Regions from separate parts of the Shewanella sp. SM71 genome, predicted to be linked through region 1. Evidence: predicted binding sites of a transcription regulator. Region 1 holds the regulator's gene; each other region holds the start of a gene.
What was found. The regulator LexA, encoded in region 1, represses DNA repair genes until DNA is damaged. The targets are predictions, from matches to a motif close to TACTGTATNNNNATACAGTA.
Positions count from the first base shown of each region.

Region 2: the regulator LexA is predicted to act here: its motif matches at 1,954-1,973, upstream of recG (ATP-dependent DNA helicase RecG).
Region 3: the regulator LexA is predicted to act here: its motif matches at 1,794-1,813, upstream of dinB (DNA polymerase IV).

Region 1 is NZ_JAKKRW010000015.1:88,684-91,969, forward strand. Features, by position in the region: gene plsB (glycerol-3-phosphate 1-O-acyltransferase PlsB) at 1-921, opposite strand, end outside; gene lexA (transcriptional repressor LexA) at 1,082-1,702, shown strand; gene L5L97_RS15305 (cell division inhibitor SulA) at 1,699-2,211, shown strand; gene coxB (cytochrome c oxidase subunit II) at 2,615-3,286, shown strand, end outside.
Region 2 is NZ_JAKKRW010000010.1:126,165-129,450, reverse strand. Features, by position in the region: gene recG (ATP-dependent DNA helicase RecG) at 1-1,937, opposite strand, end outside; gene L5L97_RS11830 (DNA-binding response regulator) at 2,129-2,725, opposite strand; gene L5L97_RS11825 (sensor histidine kinase) at 2,725-3,286, opposite strand, start outside.
Region 3 is NZ_JAKKRW010000016.1:37,718-41,003, reverse strand. Features, by position in the region: gene L5L97_RS15685 (LysR family transcriptional regulator) at 1-649, shown strand, start outside; gene dinB (DNA polymerase IV) at 694-1,770, opposite strand; gene bfr (bacterioferritin) at 1,973-2,440, opposite strand; gene bfr (bacterioferritin) at 2,450-2,923, opposite strand; gene nqrM ((Na+)-NQR maturation NqrM) at 3,176-3,286, opposite strand, start outside.

The DNA.
Region 1 (3,286 bases):
AGGCACATAAACAATTTCGTGGCCGTCGTGGTGCAGCTGGCGAACTTGCTCGGCACCTTTAATGTTGATCCCGCTGTAAAGCTTGTTCCACAGCCAAGTTAAGAAACGCTCAGCAATACGCACTAAACTGTCTGAGTAATCGGCTGCTATTTCATCGAGGTACTCAATAGCCGTCTCGCGCGCTTGGGTCTCAGAAATCTTTTTACTGGCGGCTTCTTCTTGAATCGCTTTGCGCAGCGACTCAGATTTGAGTAACGAATGAAACAGTGCTTGGCGGTTTGGCAGCACAGGCCCTGTCATTACCTTACGTTGACGACGGAAATGCACGCGTGCAACCCGTGCTAACTTATGGGCAATCCCCATGTCGGTGCCATGTTCGTCAGCCATGTAACGCAGGGATACGGCATTCGAAAACTGCACGAAGTTATGTCGACCTAAGAACAAAATCATCAAGCACTTGCGCAGCCAAGTCGGGTTTTCCCGCTCAAATACGGCCGCCTTCATAGTGTCGTCTTCTTTCCCTGGCGTGCGACCCCAATACAAGCTCACGGGTACCAGTTGAATATCTAATTCAGGACGTTCCTTATGCACGGCTAACAAACGCATAAAGCATTCGAGGAAAGGCTCATTACCAGCACGTTCGCCAAACAGTGGCTTACGTCCTTGAAGACAGACAACCCGAGGCGCAGTCACACCATTAGCCACTAGAGGCTCATAAGGGCTTGGTAAGCCTAACTTAGCCGTTATTTCGCTCAAAGCAGCGATGTCACTGAGGGATTCTGTTTTCATCACATAAACAAGGGGTCTGGAAGCATCCAGATTCAGATCGGCAAAGGGATCCTGAGGTACCACAATAGTGTGCACTAAGTGTTTTTGGATCCAACGTAATGATTTCAACCAAAGAGAGTCGTGTTTAGGCATTATTCTTATGCAATTAAGTGCGTTTACTAGCCCGATAGAATACCAGACTATGGGCAATATTCGCTAATTCTCTCCAACATAGCTAAAAAGTGGTTAATACTTGCGCTGCAAATAATACTGTATATACTAACAGTAACTGTATAGAAAAACAGGAAACACCATGAGACCTTTGACGCCACGCCAAGCTGAAATATTAGAGCTAATTAAACGAAATATTGCCGATACTGGCATGCCACCCACTCGGGCAGAAATCGCAACCCGTTTAGGTTTTAAGAGCGCCAATGCGGCTGAAGAACATCTTAAAGCGTTGGCAAAAAAGGGCTGCATTGAGATCATGCCAGGCACATCTCGAGGCATTCGTCTGCCTGCGGAAATCGAAGATTTGACTGAAACAGGTTTACCGCTCATCGGCCAAGTGGCCGCAGGTGAACCTATCCTCGCCCAAGAACATGTTGAACAGTACTACCAAGTCGACCCAAGCATGTTTCATCCCGCCGCCGATTTTTTACTGCGAGTAAAGGGCGACAGCATGAAAAATATCGGTATTCTCGAAGGTGATTTGCTGGCAGTTCATAAAGTAGAACAAGCTAGAAATGGTCAAGTGGTTGTCGCTAGAGTCGATGACGATGTCACTGTTAAACGTTTCGAAAAAAAAGGTAATGTAGTCTATCTACATGCCGAAAATGAAGATTACTCCCCGATTAAAGTGGATTTAGGCTTCCAAAGTTTAACAATTGAAGGACTCGCCGTCGGTGTGATCCGTAATGGAGATTGGCTATGAATAAACTACTTGGCAATGCCCCCCGCCATCCGGGCCTGTGGCTCGATGAAGTCCGTGATGCTGACTATGACTGGCACCATGCGCCCATCGCCTGCATGCCAACTAAGACTCAAGGTCGCCAAGAATTAATTCATCTGAGTGCACAACTCGCTCAGTTAAGCCAACAGGGCCGTTGGTTAGTGCTCATCAACCCTCCAAGTATTGGCTACAAGCAAATGCTCGCCAGCGCAGGTGTGCGTATGGATAGAGTTTTGCTGGTACATGCTAAAGATGAAGTCGAAACCCTGTGGGCGATGGAGAAAGCCCTAACAAGTGGTACGTCCAGTGCAGTCATTACTTGGACTCAATCATTGGATGCGCGGGATAATCGACGCCTACAAATCGTGGCTAAAAGTGCCCGAGCTATGGGCATAGTGCTTGAAGACGTAAACAGTCACTTACATGCCGACGTACGCATTGAGCAAGGCAATCTCTTCGGTCAGCAATCTTTTTTTAGCGCTGTACATTAAATATTCATTTAATTTTTTACCTTGAAAGCCGCCTCACCTATGAATGTGAGGCTTTTTTTTGGCAATTTTTCAGATAATTAGATAAATAAGTGATCTTGATCAATATTTAAACAGCAAGTATGGTTGGTTAAGTCGGTGATGATATATCACCTTCCGTGGTCAATGAATCGAGTATTTATCGAACTCGAAGCGCCACTAAAAATAGAGAACAGATTTATTTCAGCAGTATGTGCCAGCGTGGCTAATTACCAGCAGTAACAATACTTGATTAAAAGTAACAGCCGCCAACGCACGTTGAAGTCAAAAAAGCTTTTTTGGGAACTGAAGAGTTTGCATAGAGTTGAGACTTACTGTGTTGCTCTTCTTTGTAGTTGCTATTCGCAATTGGCAGAGGAGAAGTCTTGTGAAGCAATTGTTGTATTGTTTACTCGTGGTGCTTTTCGCACCACCGTTGACCGCCGCGGACATGCGGTTCAACATGACCCCTGGCGTGACCGAGATCAGTGGCAAGGTTTATCACTTGCACATGACCATCTTGTATATCTGCTGCGCAATAGGCCTAGTGGTCTTTGGCGTCATGATTTACGCCATGATCAACCACAGAAAATCCAAAGGCGCTGTCGCGTCCCACTTTCACGAAAGCACTAAAGTTGAAATCGCTTGGACGATTCTGCCATTTATCATTTTGATCTTAATGGCGATTCCAGCGACAAAAACTTTAATCGCAATGGAAGATCCCAGTAACGCCGATCTCACCGTAAAAGTCACGGGTTCCCAATGGAAATGGCATTACAGCTATTTCGATCAAGATATTGATTTTTATAGCATACTGACAACACCCAGAGCACAAATCGAAGGCACCGAAACCAAGGGTGAAAACTATCTATTGGAAGTCGATAAACCGCTCGTTCTACCGATAAACCGCAAAATCCGCTTTCTGATGACTTCAGAGGATGTCATCCATTCTTGGTGGGTACCCGCCTTTGCCATTAAGAAAGATGCCAACCCTGGATTTATCAATGAGGCCTGGACTCGCATCGACAAACCCGGCATTTATCGTGGTCAATGCGCCGAA
Region 2 (3,286 bases), on a different contig from region 1:
ATTTTGAGCTCAGCCAGTCCCGTTTGCTTAGTGCCAAGCACTTCACCCGGGCCACGAATTTCTAAATCTTTCTGCGCTATGATGAAACCATCATTGCTTTGTCTGAGTACGCTCAGTCTTTGGGTGGCGGTATGGCTCAACGGCGCCTTGTAGAGTAACACACAATGGCTTGCGATGGCGCCTCGACCGACTCGTCCGCGCAGTTGATGTAGTTGTGCTAGACCTAAACGTTCAGGGTTTTCAATGATCATCAGGCTGGCATTGGGCACGTCGACGCCCACTTCAATCACGGTTGTCGCTACCAGTAGATGAATAATGCCTGCCTTAAAGTCGGCCATGATTTGCTGTTTCTCGGCGCTCTTTAATCTGCCATGCACTAGGCCAATATTGAGCTCGGGCAGGGCGAGGCGCAGTTCTTCGGCTGTGTCTTCGGCGGCTTGGCATTCGAGCACTTCGGATTCTTCAATCAGAGTACACACCCAATAGGCCTGACGTTGGTCGCTGATGACAGCGTTGCGGACCCGTTCAAGCACTTCGTTACGGCGTGAATCAGCAATCGCCACTGTGGTTACTGGAGTTCGCCCCGGCGGCAGTTCATCGATAATGGACGTGTCGAGATCTGCATAGGCCGTCATCGCCAGCGTGCGGGGAATGGGTGTGGCTGTCATGATCAATTGATGCGGGTGGAAACCTTGGTTCACGCCCTTTTTCCGCAGGCCTAAGCGTTGGTGTACGCCGAATCTGTGTTGCTCATCGATAATAATTAACGCGAGTTTGCTAAAGACCACATGCTGCTGGAAGATGGCATGGGTCCCAATCACCATCTGGGCTGCGCCAGATTCAATATCCGCAAGGGATTGGGTTCTGGCCTTGCCTTTAAGTTTTCCCGCCAGCCAACCTACCTTAAGTCCGAGTGGCTCAAACCAAGCGGCAAAGTTAGTTGCATGTTGCTCGGCCAATAACTCGGTCGGTGCCATCATGGCAACTTGATAACCGTTTTCAATCGCTTGTAATGCCGCCATCGCCGCGACTAAGGTTTTGCCAGAGCCAACATCCCCTTGCACTAAGCGCATCATAGGGTGCGGTTTTTCTAAATCTTTGCCTATATCAGCCACGACTCTTTGCTGGGCGCCAGTCGGCTTAAAGGGCAAAGCCGCGAGGAAGGGATTGAGCAACTGCCCCGTGGCCTGCATGGTGACAGCGGCATCTAAATTACTGCGCTGCCTTAGGCGTAACATGCTGAGATTGTGGGCGAGTAATTCTTCCTGCACGAGTCGTTGCTGGGCTGGGTGTTGACCTAGCTCTAAATCGAACTGAGAGATCCCCGCAGGAGGGCGATGTAGCGTCTGTAGCGCTTGTTTAAGGCTGATGTTATTAGGTTGCAATTGTGGTGGCAGAAGTTCAGTTAAGCCACCCTCTTCTAGCAATACCAAGGCTTGCTCGGTCAGCTTTAGCCAACTCGCCTGTTTTAAGCCCTCAGTCGTGGGATAAATCGGCGTTAGGGTATCACTCAGATGAACATCTTCACCGGGATAGACGACTTTATATTCTGGATGCACTATCTCAGCTTGATGACTACCACGGCGCACTTCACCATAGGCGCGGATCATCAAACCATTTTGCATGGCATTACGCTGAGCAACGGAAAAGTTAAAGAAGCGCAGACTTAAGCTGCCCGTATCGTCGCGCACATTGCAGACCAGCATGCGCTTGCGGCCTTGGATGATTTGTGTCGATTGGATTTCAGCTTCTATAGTGCCATAACCGCCTAGGCTGAGGGCGGCAATGGGATAGATTTGGGTTCTATCTTCGTAGCGCAGGGGTAAGTGAAACAGCAGATCTTGTACTGTTGTGATGCCGAGCTTTGCGAGTTTCTCCGCGACCTTTTTGGCGACGCCTTTGAGGTCGGTGATCGGAACAAGATCCAATTGCTGCAAGTCGTTAGCACTCAATCACTGTGAATTTATACATATATTAACAGAGAATAAGCGTAAGGCAATCTCAAGGGGAATTAGGGTGTTATCAAATTTTGTTTGGAAGCATAGCTAATATCTTTCTGCGACCTTAAGGCCGCAAAATTGTTGATAAGATATCGTTAGGCTGAAAGCGTGGTTAACTGTGAGTGTTATTACAACCAGCCTTTTTGCTTGGCAATGCGGGCTGCATCGATTCGATTACTGGCATTGAGTTTGGCTATGGCTTCAGAGAGGTAGTTGCGAACAGTCCCTTCGGCGATAAAAAGAGTTTCGGCGATGTCGGAGGTGGATTTGCCTTCGCTAGCGAGGCGAAGAGCGCGGCGTTCTTTGTCGTTGAGCGGGTCGACATCGCCAATCGCCATCATGGCAAGTTCAGGATCGATCACTCGTTTTCCCGCCATTACTTGTTGAATCGCGTTGACTAAGGTTTCCGAGGGCGCATCTTTAAGCAGAAAGCCGCCCACACCCGCTTCGATGGCACGTTTAATATAGCCCGCACGGCCGAAGGTGGTAATGACCACTATCTTGGTTTGGCTATGTTGCTCCTTTAACCATGTGGCCAGCTCTAAGCCTGTGCGGCCGGGCATTTCGATATCCGTTAGCAAGAGATCAAAGCTTTGCTGTTTGAGTAAGCTTAGAGCTTCGTCACCGTCACTCGCTTGGGTGATACTAAAACCCCCTGCAAGCGTAAGGAGTGCGGCGAGTGCTCCTCGCACCATAGCTTGATCTTCCGCCAATAAAATCTTCATTAATGTGTTGCTCCCTGCAAAGGTAAACTGACGGTAAAGGTATATCCCTGTTCGAGATTATAGCTCAAGCTGCCGCCTAAACTGTCGAGACGCTCGCGTATACCAGTGAGGCCATTACCTTCTATAAAAGGTTTGGCCGCGGCATTGTCTTTGACTTCTAGCAGCAGGCGGTCTGATTGCTTAGAAAAGTGGATAGAGCATTCACTTGCACCGCTATGGCGAAGAATATTATTAATGAGTTCGGTGAGGATCAAACTCAGTTGGCTTTCTGTGGTTGCACCTAGCTTGGGTAGCTCACCACTGAGCTCGACACTTAAGCCTTTATCCCTTAAGGATTTACAAAGCTGCGTCACGCAACTCTCTAGACCCTTGTGTTTGTAGTCTGACACTGTGTGGCGGATCTGGCTTAAACTTTCCCTCGCAATTTGTCCTAGCTCAATCAATTGGGTTGATGCGAGTTCATATTCTTGTTTTGCGATAAGCTTTTCGGCTAGCTCGGCCTTAAGGGCGATGGAAGAAAGGCTATGCCCCATAATGTCGTGTAGATCCCGCGCGATACGT
Region 3 (3,286 bases), on a different contig from region 1:
TGAGTTGCATGCGGATAAACATCAAGCGGTTGGCAAATTGCGGATCTCGGCGCCCATCAATACAACCTATCGCTGGCTGGGTGAATCACTCAACGCCTTCCAACGGCATTATCCCAATATTGATATCGATTTAAGTCTGTCGAACATGAATATCGATGTCAGTGAAAACGCCATCGATATCGCCTTTCGAGTGGGCGAACCTAAAGATCCCGATTGGATTGCAAGGCCACTTACCACGATTAGCTTTGTACTTTGCACCAGCACATCGGCAACGCAGTGGCATGCGCTGCAATCCATTGAAGAGCTGGATCAGCATCCGGTTATCATCGCCAAGCCCACAAAAACGTGGCGTTTACAGCACAATAGCACAGGGCAAAATGTCGAGTTTGAACCAAGGGGGAATATCAAATTAGCCGTCGATGATATGGCGATTGCCTGTCAGGCCGTGGTGGCGGGGCTTGGGATTGGACTCATACCCATCAGCATGGCGAGTGAACAGATACGAAGTGGCAAACTCATTCAAATACTGCCCGAGTGGCAAGGTATTCCGCGTACCGCCTACTTGATGTATCGCGATCGAGACAACCTGCCCTTACGAGTCAGACTGTTAATTGATTTTATGTTGGCGAATCCACCCGAGGCTTATTGAGCCAATGCAGGCATAAGTCTGCGGCTTATCGACTCAATAAACGGCTAGAGTGCTAAATCCAGCTGAGTCTGGCCGTTTAAGCTTGTGGCGACGACAAGAGTAGAATCAGTAAGGCCGACCGAAATACCCAATAGACGAATGCCACGGCCTTCTTGCCTTTCCATAGCCTGTGCGAGTAGCTCATAGAACATTACAATCGAGACTTCATCGCTGCGGTGCTCAATTGTAGTCTGCTTGAAATCGTTAAACTTAAGTTTGACCACCTGTTTATGTATTTTGCGTTCCTTAGCACTGCGACTTAAACGCAACGACAGTTCTTGGATCAAACTCGGCATCACCTGCTGGCACTGCTCTAAGCTATAAATATCCTTTGCTAACGTGGTTTCAACACCCACTGATTTGCGCTCTCTGTCGGCAGAAATACCCCGTTCATCTATGCCTTGGGAACGCTCAATCAACACGCCACCAAACTTACCGAATCGCGCTAAGAGCTCAGGTTTAGAATAAGCTTGCACATCACCACAGGTATTGAGCCCGAGCGAAGAGAGCTTTTCTGCGGTGACTTTACCAACACCGGGAATTTTACGCAGCGATAAGGTCTTAACAAACTCAGAAAGCGTCTCTGGCGTAATGATATATTGGCCGTTTGGCTTGTTCAGATCCGAGGCGATCTTAGCTAAAAATTTTACTGGCGCGATACCCGCCGATGCGGTTAAACCCGTTTCGGCTAAGATATCGCGACGAATCGCTTGGGCAATCAAGGTCGCAGAGCCCTTATGTTGTTGGCACTCACTCACATCCAAATAAGCTTCATCTAAGGAAAGCGGCTCAATTAATTGGGTATAGCGAGAAAATATTTCACGAATTTGTAGCGACACTTCTTTGTAAACCTGCATCCGACCCGGAACTAAAATCAGCTCAGGGCACAACTTAAAGGCATAAGCCGTTGCCATTGCTGAACGTACACCGAATTTACGTGCCTCGTAACTGCAAGTACTGATAACACCGCGACGGTCGCTACTGCCCCCCACAGCTAAAGGTTTGCCACGGTACTCAGGAAAGTCGCGCATTTCCACTGCAGCAAAATAGCAGTCCATATCGATATGAATAATTTTTCGCACGTTGAATTCCTCCAACGCCAAAATACTGTATATAAAAACAGTAATCAAGTATTCCTGATAGATTTGGGCCAATAAGATGTGGCCTAGCGCTAGAAAAGAGAACAAGACAAGTGTGAGGAACAACAGACATGCTTAATAACTGAGTTTCCTAGGCCATTACACTCAGTGGCCTAGGTATTTACTCAACCTAACAATCTAAGGCTCACATCTTAGTTTGCAGGTAGTTTTGCAATCCAACACGGTCAATAAGCCCAAGTTGTTTTTCGAGCCAATACATATGGTCAGACTCTGTATCGTCGAGTAATACTTCGAGGATTTCACGTGTCTGGTAATCTTGCTTCTGCTCACACAGTGCAATCACTTTGCGCAAATCGTCCGCGACCTTGTATTCATAGGCAAGATCATTACGTAGCATCTCTTCTACATCTTTACCTATGTTCAATGCCTCACGGGCGGCAACATTGGGTGTACCTTCGAGGAATAAAATGCGCTGCACTAATTTGGCTGCATGGGCTTTCTCATCATCTGACTCATGGGCGATACGCTCATAGAGTTCATTCAGGCCCCAATCTTCGTACATATGGGCATGGACAAAATACTGATCCATTGCCGAGAGTTCTCCCGTTAGGAGTCGATTTAACGCATCAATAACGTCTTTATCGCCTTTCATATCTTGCTCCTATTGGTCGCTAATTTGCGATTGTAGATAATTTTGAATACCGGTTAGCGTAATGAGCTCTTGCTGCGACTCGAGCCAATCTAAGTGCTCTTCTTCGTCTTCGAGAATATCTTCCAGCAGATCGCGGCTCACATAGTCCTGTTCGGCTTCACACAAGCTGATCGCATCACGCAACAATGTAAGCTGCTCTTGCACCATGGCCAGATCGCAGTCGAGCATCTCTTGGCTATGTTCACCAATGCGAAGTTTTTCGAGTTGTTGCAGATTAGGCAGACCTTCCAAAAACAGCACTCGCTCGATGAGCTTATCGGCGTGCTTCATATCTTGGATGGATTTTTTGTATTCGACGTGGTTTAACTTCTCTAAGCCCCAATGTTTAAACATGCGGGCATGGAGGAAATATTGATTGATGGCGGTCAACTCACAGGTAAGCACCCGATTCAGTTGCCCAACCACTTTAGGATGACCTTTCATAAGTTACTATCCTTGGTAAGCGTGAAAAGATTGATCTAAATCAAGCTTCTAGCCTAGTACAATTTATCGACCAACTCAAATTATCTTTATATTTCACTCACTTAATGATGAAAAGCATTCTCATTCCTGCTTAGATTAACTTGCTATCCCACTCTAATCCCAAGGATAAATCTCAAATGATTAACCCGTGTAAGAAAATACGAGGCAAAAAATAGCCCCCTAAATGGGGGGCTATGATCGAATCAAGACTATTTAGATAATGCGGTCTTTCGTTAACTTCTCACGACGCGCTTCTTCAGCGGCCATACGACGTTTACGTTTGTCACAAGGGTCATCACAATCACACGCTTTTTCAATCCCTAG